Regions from separate parts of the Mesorhizobium sp. M5C.F.Ca.IN.020.29.1.1 genome, predicted to be linked through region 2. Evidence: predicted binding sites of a transcription regulator. Region 2 holds the regulator's gene; each other region holds the start of a gene.
What was found. The regulator PhoB, encoded in region 2, activates phosphate uptake and scavenging genes when phosphate is short. The targets are predictions, from matches to a motif close to TGTCATNNANCTGTCAT.

Region 1 (6,348 bases), on a different contig from region 2:
CAGATTGGCGATGAGGTTTGCAGCAATGCCCATCAGCGCGACGGAGAGGACAAGGCCGAAGATCAATACGTTCGGATGTTCGCGCGCGGCTCCCGCTACCGCCAGAACATTGTCGAGCGACATCGAAACGTCGGCGATGATGATCTGCCAGGTTGCCTGCGCCAGGGTCTTGCGCGGAGCTTTGCCAGCTATGATGCCGTCGTAGTCGACGTCACTTTCCGAAAGCGCTTCGATCGCCTGTGTTTCCTGCGCATGGTTTTGCCGGAGTTCGCGCCACATCTTCCAGCACACCCACAACAGCAATATACCGCCAGCCAACAGCAACCCGACGATCTGCAGGAGTTGAGTTGTCGCGGCCGCAAAGCCGATGCGCAGAACGGCGGCTGCGATTATACCAACGACGATTGCGTTTCTGCGCTGCTGTTTGGGTAGTCCGGCCGCGGCAAGGCCGATAACGATGGCGTTGTCACCGGCCAGCACCAGGTCGATCATGATGACCTGCAACAGAGCGGTCATTGCTTCAGGACTAAAAAATTCTGTCATACGGCACCCTTGCGTTCAGCTAGGGGTGACGCGGCTTGCGAGCATAACCGTAGAGCAACGCGGACACCGCGTATGACAAGAGAAATGCCGCTACAGCTGAAGAAATCTCAAAGCCAGGCCACCCGGATTGAATTCCAGTCCGACATCACAGTCCTGATGGACTGCCAGAGGGGCCCGGCCTGGTAGCACCTAGCTATTGCCGGAAACGCGAAAACTCAAGGCTTAATTGTAATTCGGGATGTGTGGCATCGACCCTCGGCAAGTTTCGTACGCCAAGTCGATCGGGCACGCGGCCATTGTACGGGCCGGCAGCCGCAAGTACACTGAGACCGTGGGTTTTGGTCAGTCTCTGTAATACTCGATCTGCGACCGTCGATGGCGATGAAGGAAATCCGTCTTGGCTGTTCATCGACGACCGATCGGCCAATATCTGTTCCCAATCGGCTCCTTGGGTCTGGCCGCACTGATTCATTTCGGCGCCGCGTCGATCGAGCATTCGCTGCTTTCGATCAAGATCCTGGCGATGATCGTGGTCGCTATCTTCATCTTCGCGACCGTGTTTGTGGTTTTGCATCATGCCGAAGCCGTCGCACGGCGGCTCGGTGAACCTTACGGCACGCTGCTTTTGACATTTTCGGTCACGGCCATCGAAGCATCGGTCATCGTTTCGATGATGCTCCATGGCGAGAACAACCCGACGCTGGCACGCGAGTCCGTGTTTTCAACGGTCATGATCGTGTGCGCTGGTGTTGTCGGAGTCTGCCTCACACTGGGTGGGCTGAAGCATCGATATCAGGACATCAAACGACAGGGCACCAACGCTTCCCTTGCCGTCATTATGGCGCTGACGGTTCTTACGCTGATCCTTCCAAACTACACGCTTGCAACAAGCCCCGGTACGTTCTCCGCATCGCAACTCGCTTTCGTGAGCGTTCTTTCAATCCTCCTCTATGGTGCCTTCGTCTTTGCCCAGATGGTGCGCCATCGGGGTGATTTTATCGAGGATCTGACGTCCAGCGCGGAACATGAGGCGCATGTATCTGAGGGTGGGAACGTGGCCACAAACGTGCTCCTCTTATTTGTTGGACTGGCAGGGATCGTTCTTCTGACCGAGCAGGTGGCCGGCAGCATCGAGAATGGGCTCGAGTTTCTTCAAGTTACTCAGGCGGACGCAATCGTGGGCTTCTTCGTCGCTGCGCTGGTGCTTATGCCGGAGGCGGTGTCGGCGGTTCGGGCAGCGCTCAATAACGAACTTCAGCGAGGACTGAATGTCGCTCTCGGCTCTGCCTGCGCCACAATCGGCCTGACAATCCCGGCAATCGGTGCGGCGAGCCTGCTCACCGGACGAAGCCTGACTCTTGGTCTGGGCCCGGGGGATACCGTGCTTCTCATCCTCGCGCTTGCCATCAGCATCGTGAGCTTTGGGACGGGCCGAACAACGATGCTGACGGGGCTTGTTCATCTCGTCGTGTTTGTCGCCTATCTGTTCCTTATCTTCGTGCCGTAGAGCGCGGGCCGTGTCGTGTCGATTTGCGCGCAAATGGCTAGCCTGCAATCACTGGACCTTCGAGCGCAAGCGATCCGTCACGAACTCCATCAACACCACGATGGTGAAGATCACGAAAATGATGGTCGAGGCATTCTTGTATTGGAAAAGATCGAACGCGACCTTCAGCTCCTGGCCGATGCCACCGGCTCCAACGAGGCCGAGAACAACGGACGAGCGCACTGCCTTTTCAAGCGCAAAGAGCGTGGTGTTTGTCAGGGACGGCATAGCGTCGGGCAGAACTGCCCCGCAGAGGACAGAGAACCGACTGGCCCCGATTGCAAACAGCGCTTCCTGAGGTCTTTCGTCGGCATCCTCCATCGCCTCGGCGAAGAAGCGCCCGCAAAAACCGATCGTATCGACGACGATGGTCATGGTTCCAGCAACCGCCCCGAGACCAACGGCTGACACGAAAAGAAGTGCCCAGACCAAATCTGGAACGGTCCTAAACAATGAGACCAGGATCCTGGAGATATGCCGGAACGGGCCGAGCGGGGTTATGTCCTTGGCCGTGAGCCAGGCAAATGGCAAGCTGAGGACGACACCTATTGCTGTCCCCACGACCGCTATCTGAAACGTTTCGATCATGCGCCAGAAAACCCGCAGGAGGAACCCTGGCTCGACATTTGGGGGTATCATGCGGCCGACGAGCCGGGCCATGCGGGGCACTCCCCCTGCCAGCTGTTCCGGCGAAGGTGCGACCTGCCCGGCGGAAACGATCACGAGAGCGGCCAAAGCGACGGCAAAGCTGAAAGTGAGGGGCGAGATCGATGGAATCCGGCTCGGCGAAAGGCGGTCATGCATCGAAGACGTCTTTCAAATCAGCGCGGGTGACATGCGCCGTCGGCCGGTCGAAGAAGACCTTGCCCGCCTTGAGCGCTATCAAGCGATCGGAGTAGTCGAGAGCATGTTCCATGTCGTGCGTGGTGTAGACCAAGGTGATCGCTTGTTCCTGGGTGAGCTCGGAGAAAACTCGCATCACATCATGTCCAGCCGCAGGATCGAGACTTGCCGCCGGTTCGTCTGCTATCAAAAGCTTCGGACGCCGGATCAACGCACGGGCAATCGCCACCCGCTGCGCCTGCCCTCCAGAAAGCGCGTCGGCGCGGGCGCCTGCCTTGCCGAGAAGCCGCACGTCGGCGAGCGCCTGCATTGCTTCCTCGCGCCAGTGTTGCTTTGCGATGGAATGGTGCCAGCCGCGCCAGCCGCCGGGCAGCCCGAGCTTGCCCTGCAAAACGTTTGTAAGAACGGATTGGCGGCTAACCAGTCCGTGATGCTGGAAGACAAATCCGATCTGCCTGCGTATGCGCCGCAGCTGGGCGACGGACGGCGCCGAGCGGAAGCTCTCGCCGAGGGTGACGACCTCGCCACCGCTCGACGGTAAAAGACCGATGAGGCATTTGAGCAGGGTGGATTTTCCAGCACCGTTCGAGCCAATCAGGGCAACCCGTTCGCGCGATGCTATGGTGAGGCCAATACTGGAGAAAACAACCTTTCCGTTCGCATAGCTCTTCGCAAGATCGTGCGCGGCAATGATTGCTGTCATAGTGACCTCTTGGCCCAGACGGGACTACGAAATAGACCGGCGGTTAACCGCCGGCCTTTGCGATGAAAAGGAGCAAGCCTCAGTTTACGAAGTCGGTGAGGGTCTCGATTCCGATCGTGCGGTACATCGAGCGGACATAGTCGTAGTCCGAGTCCCTGACATCAGTCAGAAAGAAACCGCCCTTGAATTTCTGGTTGTCCTCGCCTGTCAGGATCGCTTTCATCAGCTCGTTGCCATTCTTCGCAAAGGCATCGCGGACCTGACGAACACGTCGTCTGAAATGTCCTTACGGGCGACAAGAATGTCGTTCGGCAGATCGCGGCCCCGTGCGATTACCGAGAAGGCAGTGTCGGGGAACGCTTCCCGGACCGAGTTCAGATAACCGAAATTCAAGCCGATAGCGGCGATGTCGCCGCGGATGAGAGCCTCAGCCGCGATATTGCGCGATATGATCACTGGCTCGTAATCGGTGGCATATTTCAGGTTGAAATCGGCCAGCGCCTGCGCGGGGCCGAGGTGCTGGGAGGTCGAGCCTACCGAGCCGAATGCAATCTTCTTGCCCTTCAAGTCTTCAATCGAGCGGATCGGTCCATTCGCCAGTACGGCGATCTGAGCGAAATAATCGGGGCGCTGCCAGGCAACAACAATCTTCGGCTGGCTTAATTCCTTCATGACCACGTATTCAGCAGGACCGGTCAGGACGAGATCGACCTGCCCGGAATTCATGGCCTCGACGGCGGTGGTCCGCGAGCTGACCGGAAACAGCTCGATATCCAGGCCGGTCGCCTCTTCAAGAGCGGTCTGGAAAGCGCCGAATTCCTGCTGAAGAGCCTCCAGTCCCTCCATGTCGGTTACCGCGAATTTCACCGGCTCCGCAAAAGCTGGAAGAGCGGAGGCAAGCGTCAGCGCGAGTGCGGTTGCGATGGTGCGGATCATCATTTTTCCTTTGCTGTATAGACAGGAAACTGTTACCCGCTAATCCGTATACGCAGCAGATGACGTGCTCGTGACATTTCGTCGGCGCCACCGGCAGGCTTTGCTTTTAGAGGGATACAGTGAACTGGCACATCCAGGGTGGTCGCATCCTTACCGACCGGGGACTTGAAACCGCGGACCTGAGCATTGCCGGCGGGATACTGTCAGAGATCCAAGCGGCCCATGCGTCCATAATCGATGCCGATGGTCTGCTCGTGCTTCCGGGGATCGTCGATATCCACGGCGACGGCTTCGAGCGGCAAATCATGCCGCGGCCGGGTGTCCGCTTCGACACGGCGCTGGCGTTGAAAGATACGGACCGCCAGCTTGTCGCCAATGGAGTAACCACAGCCTTTCACGGCGTCACGGTGTCATGGGAGCCCGGACTTCGCTCGCTCGAAGCCGCCAAGCAACTGATCGGCGCGCTCTGCGATCTCCGCGATACTCTTAGCTGCGATACGCGTGTGCATCTGCGCTGGGAGACCTTCGCACTTGATCAGATGGCGCAGGTCATACAATGGCTCTCTCTTTGGCCGCGACCGATCATTGCTCTCAACGACCATACGACCGGGTCGGTATTGAACGGCACGATCGCCCGCAAGATCGGCCAGATGGCGGAACGGTCCGGCTTGAGCCGTGAGCAGTATATGGCGTTGCTCGATCAGATTTGGTCCCGCCGGGCCGACGTAGCGATCGCGATCGGGAAGCTGGCCGCGACTGCACGGGCCAATGGCAATGTGCTTCTTGCCCATGACGAAGCGTCTCCCGAAGAACGTATGTATTTCCGCGGTCTCGGTGCAAAGGCTTCGGAATTTCCACTGACGCTCGAAACGGCGAAAGCCGCGCGGCAAATGGGCGAGGATGTGATCCTCGGCGCGCCCAATGTCGTGCGCGGCGGCAGCCATAATGGAGCGCTGAATGCCACCGAGGCCATCAGAGCCGGGCTCTGCACGGTGCTGACCAGTGACTACCACTATCCCTCGCCTCTGCATGCGGCCTTCAGGCTGTCTTCTCCGGGGGCCAGCGATTTCCCCATGATCTGGAATCTGGTCTCGGCAAATCCGGCCCGGGTAGCCGGCCTTGACGATCGCGGATTGCTTGTTGCCGGCCGCCGAGCGGATCTGATCCTCGTCGATGCCGGCGATCCGGAGCATCCGCGTGTGGTGGCCACCATGGTTCACGGACAAATTGTCTATTCCTCTGGACTCTCGCGTAAACCGACGGTCGGCACACCGATCGCCGGTGAATAAGGCTTCATGAACCAGAATACGAAAATCCCAACACCACACGAGCGCAGCGTCAATCGTCTCCTGGCCTTTGACGGGCTGGTCTTTCGGCCACGCAGCGATTCGCCGATCTGGCAGCAGATCTACGATCACATCTTAGATCTGATCGAGAGCGGCTGTCTTCCGCCGGGCAGCCAACTTCCCGGAGAAACGCATCTGGCGGAGAAACTCGCGGTCACCCGCATTACACTTCGCCGGGCGCTGCAGCAGTTACAGCATGAGGGCCACCTCACCGCTCGCAAGGGCGTCGGTATCTTCGTGCGAAACCTACCCTCGACATTCACGGTTCGCGACGGACAGCGCTTTCTCGACAATTTCGAAGCTCATGGCCAGAAAATCGGCACCAAGACGCTGCTGATCGTCCGGGAACCAGCAGAACCGGCCGCGGCGGAGCGGTTGCGTCTCGCACCTGATGCCGCCATTATCCGGCTGTGCCGGATCAGAACGTCCGA
Region 2 (6,348 bases):
TGCGGCCGAGGGCGAAAACGGCATGCTCACCCTGACGAGCGGCGCGTCGTCGCTGCTGGTCGCGTTCAATGGCGGCACGGTCAAGCTGACCGCGCTGTCACCTGCGGCCAACGGCATGGTGATCGCTAAGGGCACGGTGATCGAGGCGCTGGACAGCACGGCGCCCGCCGCGAGCGGCCAGGCATTCCTGCGCGTAATCGAGACGCCGGAAGCATCGCGAAAGATTTCGGACAAGATGATCGTCTGGCTCGACACGCTGAAGAGCGCCGGCCTGATCGAAAGCCGGTTCAACTCGATCTTCTTCTTCACCGGCGCAAGCCGCGAGCCGGAACTGGCCGGTGTCTGGGGCGCGGTCGTCGGATCGTTCCTGACCATGATCGTAACGCTGGCCATCGCCTTCCCGATCGGCGTTTCAGCGGCGATCTATCTTGAGGAATTTGCGCCCAAGAACCGGCTGACGACGATGATCGAAGTGAATATCAACAATCTGGCGGCGGTGCCTTCGATCGTCTTCGGCCTGCTTGGACTTGCCGTATTCCTGAATTTCTTCGGCATGCCGCGCTCCGCCCCGGTGGTCGGCGGCATGGTGCTGGCGCTGATGACCCTGCCGATCATCATTATCGCCTCGCGCGCTTCGCTGCGCGCGGTGCCACCGTCGATCCGCGAGGCGGCGCTTGGCATCGGAGCCTCCAAGGTTCAGACCGTATTCCATCACGTCCTGCCGCTGGCGATGCCGGGCATCATGACCGGCACCATTCTCGGAATGGCGCATGCGCTGGGCGAAACCGCGCCGTTGCTGATGATCGGCATGGTCGCCTTCATCGTCGACATTCCCGGCGGCTTTACCGATCCCGCGACGATCCTGCCGGTGCAGATATTCATGTGGGCGGATTTCCCGGAAGCTGGATTCCAGCAGAAGACTTCGGCGGCGATTTTGATTTTGCTGCTGTTTTTGGTCATCATGAACGCCATTGCAGTGATACTGCGCAGGCGCTTCGAGCGGCGCTGGTAAGGGGTAGAGGATATGAACATCATGACGGAAGCCGGCGTCGAACAGAAACTGAGCAGCGGAACCAATGCCCCTTCGATCAAGATGAAGGGCGAAAAGGTCTCTGTTCATTACGGTGAGAAGCGAGCTCTGTTCGACGTGGACCTCGATGTCCGCGAGAACCAGGTGACGGCGTTGATCGGCCCATCGGGCTGTGGCAAGTCGACCTTCCTGCGTTGCCTGAACCGAATGAACGACACGATCGATATCGCGCGGGTGAGCGGCAAGATAACGCTCGACGGCGAGGATGTTTACGACCCGAAAATCGATGTCGTCGAGCTGCGAGCTCGCGTCGGCATGGTATTCCAGAAGCCGAACCCGTTTCCGAAATCGATCTATGAAAACGTCGCCTACGGTCCGCGCATTCACGGCCTGGCCAGGAGCAAGTCCGAGTTGGACGGCATCGTTGAATCGAGCCTGAAGAAAGCCGGTCTGTTCAACGAGGTCAAGGATCGCCTGCTCGAGTCGGGCACCGGTCTCTCCGGCGGACAGCAGCAGCGCCTGTGCATCGCGCGCGCCATCGCCGTGTCGCCGGAAGTGATTCTGATGGACGAGCCCTGTTCGGCGCTGGATCCGATCGCCACCGCCCGCGTCGAGGAACTGATCGACGAACTGCGCCAGAACTACACGATCGTCATCGTCACCCACTCGATGCAGCAGGCAGCGCGCGTGTCGCAACGCACGGCGATGTTCCATCTCGGCTACCTGGTCGAGGAGGGCGCAACCGACAAGATGTTCACCAATCCCGACGACAAGCGCACCCAGGACTACATCACCGGCCGGTTCGGCTGAGCGGTCCGGCGGCGAATTTCGAACACGAGGACAGGATCATGGGTGAACACACCGTCGCATCTTTCGACGAGGAACTGGAGCACATCGACAGGCTGATCCGCGACATGGACGAGCTCGCCGCCGCGATGGTCGCAACCTCGATCCGCGCGTTGCTTGCGTCAGACAATGCGATGGCGCAGCGTGTCGTCTCGGACGACGCGATCATGGATGCGCGGCAGCGCGAACTCGACGACAGTGCGATCACGCTGATCGCCAAGCGGCAGCCGATGGCGCAAGATCTGCGCGCCGTGGTTGGCGCAATCCGCATGGCCGGTGATCTCGAGCGCATCGGCGATTTGGCCAAAAACATAGCCAAGCGGGTCAGCGCAGTCGGGCAGAGCACCACGCCGCGCAATCTGTCGCACGGTATCGACGGGATGGCGGATCTCGTTCTTGTGCAGCTCCGCGGGGTGGTTGAGCACTATGTGTCGCGCAATGCCGGCGCTTTGAAAGAACTGCGCGCCGACGATCAGAAGATCGACGTGAAATACACGGCGGTTTTCCGCGAACTCCTGACCTACATGATGGAGGATCCGCGCAACATCACCGCTTGCACCCATCTTCTGTTTTGCGCCAAGAATCTCGAACGCATCGGCGATCATGTCACCAACATAGCCGAAAACGCCTACTTTGTCGTGACCGGGCAGCAATTGCCGGCGGATCGCCCGAAGCTCGACGAAACGACGATGTCGGCGCCGGCGACATGACAGGAGTGACCGGCCGATGATCGCGCCGCGCATCATGGTGGTGGAGGATGAAGAGCCGCTGGGCGTCCTCCTCCGCTACAATCTGGAATCCGAAGGCTATCAGGTCGAGGTGGTGACGCGCGGCGACGAGGCCGAAATCCGGCTGCAGGAAAACGTGCCCGATCTTCTGGTGCTCGACTGGATGGTGCCGGCGGTTTCGGGCATCGAGCTTTGCCGGCGCCTTCGGGTGCGTCCCGAAACCGAGCGGCTGCCGATCATCATGCTGACCGCGCGCGGCGAGGAGAGCGACCGGGTGCGCGGCCTTTCCACCGGAGCCGACGACTATCTGGTCAAGCCGTTCTCGACACCGGAATTCATGGCCAGGGTCAAGGCGCTGCTGCGCCGCGCCAAGCCGGAAGTACTGTCCAGCGTGCTGAAGGTCGGCGACATCATGCTCGATCGCGAATCGCACAGGGTCTATCGCAAGAAGAGCGAGATCCGGCTCGGGCCGACCGAATTCCGGCTGCTCGAATTCATGATGCGGCACCCGGGTCGGGTCTTCTCGCGCAGCCAGTTGCTCGACAATGTCTGGGGCGAGACGATCTACATCGACGAGCGCACGGTGGACGTCCATGTCGGCCGGTTGCGCAAGGCGGTCAACAATGGTCGCATGCCCGATGTCATCCGCACCATCCGCGGCGCGGGCTATGCGATCAGGGAAGACTAGGGATGTGCTGATATCCAGGTGGTGCCGGCCTGCGAACGCCGGCTTCCTGGGCTTCCGGTGCTCACGTACCCAAAAGTACGCTCCGCTCCGGTTCTCGGAACCCACCATTCTCGACTCGGCCTGACCTGAATCTCAACACACCCCAAGTCGCGATCCGGGATCCTCCCTTCGAGTTCAAGCCACGTTCTTTCCGACCGAGCCGGCTCGTGCCTGGATGCTCGGCGCGAAGATCTCTTGGTCGACGAAGCTCAGCGCCCGCATGGCGCAGCCTTCTCGGATCAGCGGCAGTTCGTTCGGCTCGGTGTCGAAGGAAATCGAACCCGAATGCTGGCCGCCCGCGGTCTGGGCGATGGCCTCGCGCAGGGCCGGCTCGATCAGGTCGAAGGCGGCAGCGCTGGCACCGACCATGGCGACCGGCGCCGGATCGATCAGCGCGAACAGGCTGCCGAGCCCGAAGCCGAGCGCCTCGCCGGCCTTGCGGTAGGCTTCGCGCTCCGGTCCGTCCGTCTCGCGCGCCCGGGCCGCCAGTGCCCGCATCTCGGCGTCGCTGACATCGGCGACCGGCTCGGCGTTCTCGCTCAATTGCCTCGCGTTGCGCCAGATAGCGTAGTTGCCGGCATAAGCCTCGACGCAACCGCGCCGCCCGCAGCGGCAAAGCGCGCCGCCCGGCCGATGAATCATGTGGCCGAATTCGCCGCCTGAGGAATGGGTGCCGGTGAACAGCTCGCCCTTGAGCACCAGCCCCATACCGATGCCATGCGAGAGCAGGATGGCGATGAAATCGTCGCGGTAGCGATCCGGGTCGCGCCAGCGCAGCGCCACGGCCATCATGTTGCAGTCGTTCTCCATAATGGCCGGGATGCCGAACTCGCGTTCCAGAATGTCGGCGAAGGCGATGTTCGTCTGCGGCGTGATCGGCGACCACAACATGGCGCGCGCATGGGAATCGGTAATACCCTGGATCGCCAGCGCGATGCGGGCGACGCTTTGGACGTCGAGGTCGGGGTCTTCGAGCCGGCGCCGGACTATGGCGACACATTCGTCGATCAGCTCGTCGCGCGACATGGTCAGCGTGTCCAGCCGGCGCTGTTCCTCGGCGACCACTTGTCCGGCATAGTCGATGACAGCGACCGACAGCGAATTCAGCGACAACACGACGGCCAATACCGCAGCGGCTTCCGGATTGAGGCTGAGGCCAACCTGCGGCCGGCCACGTTTCAGCGAAACGGTCTCACTCGCCTTGCTCTCGGCCAGGATGCCTTCGTGGATCAGGTCGGAAGAGATCGCCGATATGGTCGAATGGCTGAGGCCGGTGGTTGCGGCGATCTCGGTCCGTGACGGCTGGCCTGCGCGCCGTACGGCCGAAATAACCATCGCCCGGTTGCGCCGGCGCAAATCGTCATGGCGGATCCCAACCGACATTGTTTTGCTTCCTACCCTGTTGCCGCGGCCGCTCATGAATCGGAAGCCGTCAGGCCGACAAATACTGGCAGAAGCAGAAGGACCTGTCATTGTTTATTCCGAGGCTCGAAAAAAGCCAACAGGACACCAAAATTCCATCAGAATTCATGTTGACAGTGCTTCGGCGTTGGATCAGTATTTTTTCGAGGCTCGAAAAAAAGAGCTTTTGTGCAGGCCTTTGGGCCAGTTGGTCGCGCCGTACGCGGCGCAGGAGGAATATCATGAAGAGATTCACAGCCGCCATTCTGGCGGGGGTCGCCATGTCGCTACCGCTCGCGTCGGTCGCACAGGCGAAGGACAAGGTCATCGGTGTTTCGTGGTCGAACTTCCAGGAAGAGCGCTGGAAGACTGACGAAGCCGCCATGAAGTCGGCGATCGAGGCCGCCGGCGACAAGTATATTTCAGCCGATGCACAGTCCAATCCCGGCAAGCAGCTGACCGACGTCGAGAGCCTGATCTCGCAGGGCGCCAACGCGCTGATCATCCTCGCGCAGGATGCCTCGGCCATCGGGCCGGCGGTGCAGAAGGCGCTGGACGAAGGCATTCCGGTCGTCGGCTATGACCGGCTGATCGAGAACAAGGACGTCTTCTATTTGACCTTCGACAACCAGGAAGTCGGCCGCATGCAGGCCCGCGAAGTGTTCAAGGTGGCGCCGGAAGGCAATTACGTCTTCATCAAGGGCTCGGGCGCCGATCCGAATGCCGATTTCCTGTTCGCCGGCTCCATGGAAGTGCTCAAGGATGCCATCGACAGCGGCAAGATCAAGAATGTCGGCGAGGCCTATACGGACGGCTGGCTTCCCGCCAACGCCCAGAAGAACATGGAACAGTTCCTGACCGCCAACGACAACAAGGTCGATGCGGTGGTTGCCGCCAATGACGGCACCGCTGGTGGCGTCGTCGCGGCGCTGACGGCGCAAGGCTTGGCCGGATCCGTTCCGGTGTCGGGCCAGGACGGCGACCATGCCGCGCTGAACCGCATCGCGCTCGGCACACAGACCGTATCGGTGTGGAAGGACGCGCGCGAGCTCGGCAAGAACGCCGCCGAGATCGCCTCGCAACTGGCCGACGGCAAGCAGATGACAGACATTGCCGGCGTCAAGGACTTCGCCACGCCGGGCGGCAATGTCGTCAAGTCGCTGTTCCTGACGCCGATTGCCGTCACCAAGGACAATCTCAACGTCGTCATCGACGCGGGCTGGATCAAGAAGGAAGAGGTCTGCGCCGGCGTGGCGGCGGGCACGCTCCCGGTCTGCAACTGATCCGGCCTTCGCAAGAAGCCTGAAACGCCGCGGCTTCACACCGCGGCGTTTTTTCAAAAAGAATTGTTTTTCCGCTTCTCGCGGATAACTCCAAACTGCTTCCGGCATCCGCGGCAGACGGCAACCCGGTGGGAGGGCATCATGACCAACACAACTTCCAACACGCCGGCCGCCGATACAGGCGCCGATCGGGCGCGTGAATCCGAGCTCAGCCCGGTCGGCCGCTTTCTCAAGGCAACCGAGCTCGACATACGCATGCTCGGCATGGTCGGCGCGCTGCTGGTCATCTGGGTTGGAATCCACCTCCTGTCGGGCGGGCTTTTCCTCACGCCG
Region 3 (6,348 bases), on a different contig from region 2:
CGGCACATCGGGCTATTTCGCCGGCCTCGGCCTACCGCTGCCGACGCTTGCTGCCTGGGGCACTGGGCTGTTCGAACTGATCGCCGGGCTGCTCATCCTCGTCGGCTTCAAGACACCTGTCTTTGCGCTTCTGCTTGCCGCCTTCTGCATCGCGGCAGGCTTCATCGGCCATTATGGCCAGGGCAGCGACGACCCGACGCTCGCCTTCATGCACCAGCAGATGCTGATGAAGGACATCGCCCTATCAGGCGGCTTTCTGGCGCTGGCGATGGCCGGTGCCGGCGCGTGGTCGGTCGATGGGCGGATACTTCGGATCGGCCCTGAAACGACTTGACCGGCACAAGCTGTTTGTCTGAGCCAGATTACTTGGCTGGCATATCGGGGCCGCCCTCGACCGCCAGCACCAGCCGGCGGTTGGTGACCCTCGCCAGCTGTGCCAGCCGGCCGGCCGGCCGCTCGCCGTAAAGGTCGGCCAGCGACGCCGGCAGCACCAGCGCAAGCACGCCATTGCCGCGGCTCTCCCATTTCAACCGCGGCATGACGCCCGGCATCGCCGCCGTCAGCAGATAGACGACGCGCATCACGGCGGCCAGCACGCGGGCGCGCTCGATATAGCGTGGCGTCGTCAGTGCTTTGATTTCCGGCGCGATCGATTCGTTGAAGATGCCCTCATGACGGTAGGCGTTGGCCAGCGCCAGGAAGGCGCGGCCGGGATGGTCGACGCCGATGAAGGAAGCGTGGGCAATGATGTTGAGCGATTGCTTGCCGCGATATTCGGGATGTGCGCGCCAGCCGATGTCGGCAAGCAGACAGGCGGCCTGGCGATAACGCGCCTCGTCGACCGTCTCCTCGATGCCGAAGGCGGCGAAGGTCTTGCCTGTCCACTCGACAAGCTCATGCGCGTGGGTGACCGAGCGCGAACGCAGCCGGGCGAGTTCCTCCGAGGCCGAGATCAGCGGATCTGCCGTCTGCTCGGCTTTGTCGAGCAGCGAATAGAGGAAGCCCTCGCGCACGCCCAGGGCCGAGACGATGATCTTGGACGGCTGCATCGCCGCCATGATCTCCTGCAGCACGATGGCGCCATAGGGCAGCAGCGAGCGGCGGTTCTTTGAGACGCCCTCGATACCCCTTACCTTCTCGATCTCGCCCTTGGCGACCTGCTTGAGGAAGTTCGTAGCGCTGTCGATGCCGATCTCGTAATGGTGCATGACGCTCAGCGGATAGCTGGTCATTTCCATGTACAGCCGCGCGAGGTTTCGCCAGGTGCCGCCGACCGCATAGAACGGCCTGCCCTGCCCGCCTTTCAGCAGCTTTGCCCGTGCCAGTTCGTCGCGCGCTATCTTTGCCGCCTGGGCCAGTGAGTTCTTGGCCATGTCCTGCAGACGCAGGCCGCCCAGCGGCAGCGTGATGCCGTCGCCGATTGCCTCGCCATCGACGTCGACCAGTTCGAGGCTGCCGCCGCCGAGGTCGCCGGCGATGCCGTTGGCCGGGTGGAAGCCGGAAATGACGCCAAGCGCGGAATAGTGGGCTTCCTGGCGCCCGCTCAGCACCTGGACCTCGGTCTTGAGTACATCTTCGGCGCGGTGGATGAAATCGGGACCGTTGACCGCCTCGCGGGCGGCGGCGGTCGCGAGCACATACATTTGCTCGGCGCCGACCTGCTCGGACAGCGCGCGGAAACGCCGAAACTCCTCCATCGAGCGGGTCACCGCCTCGGGATCGAGCTTTCCGGTCGAAACGATGCCGCGACCGAGGCCGGCCAGCATCTTTTCGTTGAACAGCGCGGTCGGCGAGCGCGCCAGCCCCTCATAGACGACAAGACGGATCGAGTTCGACCCGATGTCGATGATGGACAGCGGTCGGCGGTCCTGAAGCCGGCCCTGGGACGTTGAAATCATCAGCCGGTCGCTGTGGCGTTTTTCTTGCGGCGCTTGAACTGCGCGATGCGCTTGGGCGCATGCGATTTCAGCGCATCACCGCGTCCGGAAAGGCTCGGATTGGTCATGAAATATTCCTGCGCGTTGAACGGTTCCTCGCCCTCCTCAAGCGTGGCGCGCCGGGAGGTTCCGTCAGCCAATACGTCGAAACTTTGCTGGTTGTCCATGATGTTGCCCAGCATGATCTGGCCGAGGACTTGTTCATGCACCGTTGGATTGGTGATCGGCACCATGGTTTCGACGCGACGGTCGAGATTGCGCGGCATCAAATCGGCCGATGAGATGTAGACGACCGCCCCGTCCGACGGCAGTCCGTGGCCGTTGCCGAAACAATAGATGCGGCTGTGTTCGAGGAAGCGGCCGACGATCGACTTGACCCTTATGTTTTCCGACAGGCCCGGCACCTGGGGCCTCAGACAGCAGATGCCGCGCACGACAAGATCGATCTCGACGCCGGCGCGGCTGGCGTCATAAAGCGCGTCGATGATGATCGGATCCACCAGCGCATTCATCTTCATCCAGATGCGGGCCGGCCGGCCTTCCAGCGCATGGGTAATCTCGTCTGAAATATGCTTGAGAATCCGGCTTCTCAGCGTGAAGGGTGAGATAGCCAGCCGCATCTCATCGGTCGGCTCGGCGTAGCCGGTGATGAAATTGAACAGCTGGGCGACGTCGCGGGCGATCGTCGGAGCGGTGGTGAAGAAGGACAGGTCGGTGTAGATGCGCGCGGTGACGGGATGGTAGTTGCCGGTGCCGAGATGCACATAGTTGCGCAGCTTGCCGTCCTCGCGCCGCACCACCAGCGACATTTTCGCGTGTGTCTTCAATTCGAGGAAGCCGAACACGACCTGAACGCCGGCGCGCTCGAGGTCGCGCGCCCAGCGGATGTTGGCTTCCTCGTCGAAACGCGCCTTGAGCTCGACCAGCGCGGTAACCGACTTGCCGGCCTCCGCCGCGTCGACCAAAGCGCGCACGATCGGGCTGTCGTTCGAGGTTCGATAGAGCGTCTGCTTGATCGCCACGACTTCCGGGTCGGCCATCGCCTGGCGCAGGAACTGCACCACAACGTCGAAGGATTCGTAGGGGTGATGAACGATGATGTCCTTCTCGCGGATGGCGGCGAAACAGTCGCCGCCATGCTCGCGGATGCGCTCGGGAAAGCGCGGATTATAGGGCGTGAATTTGAGGTCGTCGCGGGCGATGGCGACGATCTCGGAAATTTGGCTGAGCGCCAGCGGACCGGTGAGCACACTGATGCGGCTCGACGAGACGCCAAGCTCGCCGGCGACGAACTCGCGCAGTTCGGCCGGCATCAGCTTATCGAATTCGATGCGGATGACCGAGCCACGGCGGCGCCGCTTCAGCGCCGTCTCGAACAGGCGCACGAGATCCTCGGACTCCTCCTCGACCTCGATGTCACTGTCGCGGATGATGCGGAACGTGCCGGAGCCCTTGACTTCGTAGCCGGGGAACAGCTTGCCGATATAGAGGCCGACCGCTTCTTCCAGCGGAATGAAGCGGACATGACGCTTGCGGTCGGGCAAGCGAATGAAGCGTTTCAGCGCCACCGGCAGACGCAACAGCGCGCTCATCTCCTCGCCATTCCTGCGATGGCGCAATTGCAGGGCCATCGAGAAGCCGAGATTGGGAATGAACGGGAATGGATGCGCCGGGTCGATCGACAGCGGTGTGAGCACCGGAAACACCTGCTCCTGGAAATGATCCTCGAGCCAGGCCTTCTCGTCCTTGGTCAGCCCATCGCGGCTGATGCTCTCGATGCCTTCCTTGTCGAGCAGCAGCATCAGCGCGGAAAGGCTTTTCTGCTGGTCCTCCTGCAGACGCTCGACTTCGCGCAGCAACTGTTCCAGCTGTTGTTCGGGGGTGCGACCGTCCGGGCTCTTCAGCGTGATGCCTTCGCGAACCTGGCCGGCGAGACCGGCGACGCGGACCATGAAGAACTCGTCGAGATTGGCGGCCGAAATCGACAGGAAGCGGACACGCTCGAGCAGCGGATGATTGGCGTTCAGCGATTCCTCGAGGACGCGGCGGTTGAATTGCAGCCAGGAAAACTCGCGGTTCACGAAGCGGTCCGGGTTGCCGCCCTCGGGGCTCGCCACCTCGACAGTGGTGAATTCGCTCTGCACCGGCTTTAGTTCGTTCATGGTTCCTGCTCGTTTCGCACCCGCTGGCCAGAGCATCGCGCGTCTTTCCGGACGCGCAAAGGACGCTCTACCACTCTTAAGCTAGGCATGATCCCCAGCGAAACCGAATTCGGTTTTCGGGGCCATGCCTTAACCGGCTTAGCTTATCCTGTGACAGGCTTTTACGACAGTTTGATTTCATCGATCTTGCAAAGAGACAGCTTATGATCCAGATGCAATCAGGCTACAGCGCGGCGCGCCCTTGGACGCGCAAAGGACGCGGTGGAATTTTGATTTGCGCATGATCCGGGGTCATGCGGCACATGTAGGAGACGACGATGGCAGGCGGTTCCATTCCCCATTTCCAGAACGATGCGGGCTATGCGGCGATCGACATCGGCGTCAAGGAATTCATGTGCACCGGCGCCAACCCGCCTTTCGACCACCCGCATGTGTTTCTCGACATGGGCGACGACAATGAAAAGGTCTGCCCCTATTGCTCGACGCTTTATCGCTATTCGCCAAAGCTGAAGGCGACGGAAACGCAGCCTGCCGGATGCCTCTATATCGACCAGGCCGCCTGACGCGCACGCCATCCCCATGGACGACACCCGGTCCCGGCAGGTCGTTATCGCCGGAGCCGGCGTCGCCGGACTGACCGCCGCGCTGGCATTTTCCGAACAGGGCTATCTGGTGCGGCTGTTCGAACAGGCGCCGCGCCTCGAAGCGGCCGGCGCCGGGATCCAGCTGTCACCCAACGCAACGCGCATCCTTCGCCAGCTCGGCGTGCTCGACCGGCTGTTGCCGGCGGCGGTGCGGCCGGAGGCGGTCGTGCTCAGGGACGCCGCCACACTGCGCGAGCTGGCGCGGGTGCCGCTTGGCGAAGAAGCCGAAAGGCGCTGGCACGCGCCCTATCTCGTCGCTCATCGGGCCGATCTGCAAGACGCGCTCATGGCGCGCCTTGCCGAACAGCCGGACATCAGTCTCGTCACCGGCGCGCGCGTCGGCGGCATCGCCGCAGGACCGCGCCATACCACGGCAACAGTCGAGATTGCCGGCACGACGGTCGAAGCCGACGGCTTTCTGCTGATCGGCGCCGACGGCGTGTGGTCGGCTATCCGTGCTCTTGGCGGGTTTGCGGCCAAAAGCCGGTTTTCGGGCGAGCTTGCCTGGCGCGCTACGATCAGTGCAGACAGTGTCGCGGGAGAAGCGCTTGCGGCGGTCGGCGCCGCCAATTGCGTGACCGCCTTCCTGCATCCCGGTTTTCACCTCGTCGCCTATCCGGTCAGCAACGGCACGGCGTTCAACCTGGCCGCCTTCACCAGGGGCGAGATCATCGCCGAGGGCTGGTCGGGTTACGCCGACCCCAACATCCTCGTCGGCGCGATGCGTGGCACCGCGGCAGCACTGGCCCGGCTTGCCGAGGATGCCGGCCCGTGGACCGCATGGCCGATCCATACGGTCGACCAGGCACAGCCATGGACAACGCCCGCCGGCATCGCGCTGATCGGCGACGCCGCGCATGCGATGACGCCGTTTGCGGCGCAAGGCGCGGCGATGGCGATCGAGGATGCCGCAACCCTTGCCGGTTTTGTCGCCGCCTCGCCTGCCGATCCCTGGAGCGCCCTTGCCGCCTGGGAAAAGGTGCGGCGCCCGCGCATCGCCAAGGTCGCCCGCCGCGGTGCTGTCAACCGTCTCGCCTGGCACGCTTCCGGGCCGGTGGCGGTCGCGCGCAACCTGTTTCTGAGATTGCGCTCTCCGGAAAGGCTCGCCGCCGATCTCGATTGGCTTTATGGCTGGCAGGTACCGGAAACCGTCGGACACTAGTGCCAAGCATCAATTATAAATCCGCATCGACAGGTCGAGCGAGGCCGGCAGCGGATTCCACCAGCCTGTCCGCAGGCCGGCGATACGCAGAGCCGCCGCTGTCCAGGTGTTGCAGCCAACCAGCGCGTTGAAATGGCCGTTGGCTTCGTAGAAGCGGTCGAACTGGAATAGGCGGCATTCTCGACTGGGATGGGACCGTTCGGCCCTTGCTGGAAACTGGCGGTGATGAAGTCGAGCAGCGCCGCAAAACGCTCCTCGCTGATGTCGAAGCCGGCGACGTCGGGGTGCGGCTCGACGTTGCCGGCGACATCGATATGCATCACCGATGCGTCCAGTGTCAGCGCCTTCATCACCGGCACCGCCTTTAGTTCCGACCAGGTCGGCGTCTCCAGATAGAAGGCGCGGCCTCCCCAGCCGAAGACGATGTAGCGGACCCCAGCCAT

Region 1: the regulator PhoB is predicted to act here: its motif matches at 4,631-4,647, upstream of EOA85_RS09710 (PhnD/SsuA/transferrin family substrate-binding protein).
Region 3: the regulator PhoB is predicted to act here: its motif matches at 4,263-4,279, upstream of EOA85_RS11885 (RNA degradosome polyphosphate kinase).

The regions. Positions count from the first base shown of each region.
Region 1 covers NZ_RZSW01000083.1:4,568-10,915, forward strand. Annotated here, with positions in the region: gene EOA85_RS09690 (TerC family protein) at 1-543, opposite strand, end outside; gene EOA85_RS09695 (ionic transporter) at 941-2,050, shown strand; gene phnE (phosphonate ABC transporter, permease protein PhnE) at 2,099-2,893, opposite strand; gene EOA85_RS09705 (ATP-binding cassette domain-containing protein) at 2,886-3,635, opposite strand; gene EOA85_RS38825 (hypothetical protein) at 3,715-3,858, opposite strand; gene EOA85_RS09710 (PhnD/SsuA/transferrin family substrate-binding protein) at 3,858-4,574, opposite strand; gene EOA85_RS09715 (alpha-D-ribose 1-methylphosphonate 5-triphosphate diphosphatase) at 4,691-5,860, shown strand; gene phnF (phosphonate metabolism transcriptional regulator PhnF) at 5,867-6,348, shown strand, end outside.
Region 2 covers NZ_RZSW01000094.1:3,762-10,109, reverse strand. Annotated here, with positions in the region: gene pstA (phosphate ABC transporter permease PstA) at 1-1,012, shown strand, start outside; gene pstB (phosphate ABC transporter ATP-binding protein PstB) at 1,025-1,840, shown strand; gene phoU (phosphate signaling complex protein PhoU) at 1,879-2,586, shown strand; gene phoB (phosphate regulon transcriptional regulator PhoB) at 2,603-3,292, shown strand; gene EOA85_RS10480 (ROK family protein) at 3,467-4,714, opposite strand; gene xylF (D-xylose ABC transporter substrate-binding protein) at 4,975-6,015, shown strand; gene EOA85_RS10470 (sugar ABC transporter permease) at 6,157-6,348, shown strand, end outside.
Region 3 covers NZ_RZSW01000111.1:1,182-7,529, forward strand. Annotated here, with positions in the region: gene EOA85_RS11875 (DoxX family protein) at 1-334, shown strand, start outside; gene ppx (exopolyphosphatase) at 363-1,898, opposite strand; gene EOA85_RS11885 (RNA degradosome polyphosphate kinase) at 1,898-4,099, opposite strand; gene EOA85_RS11890 (zinc-finger domain-containing protein) at 4,417-4,662, shown strand; gene EOA85_RS11895 (FAD-dependent monooxygenase) at 4,679-5,905, shown strand; partial or broken gene EOA85_RS11900 (TIGR02117 family protein) at 5,915-6,348, opposite strand, start outside.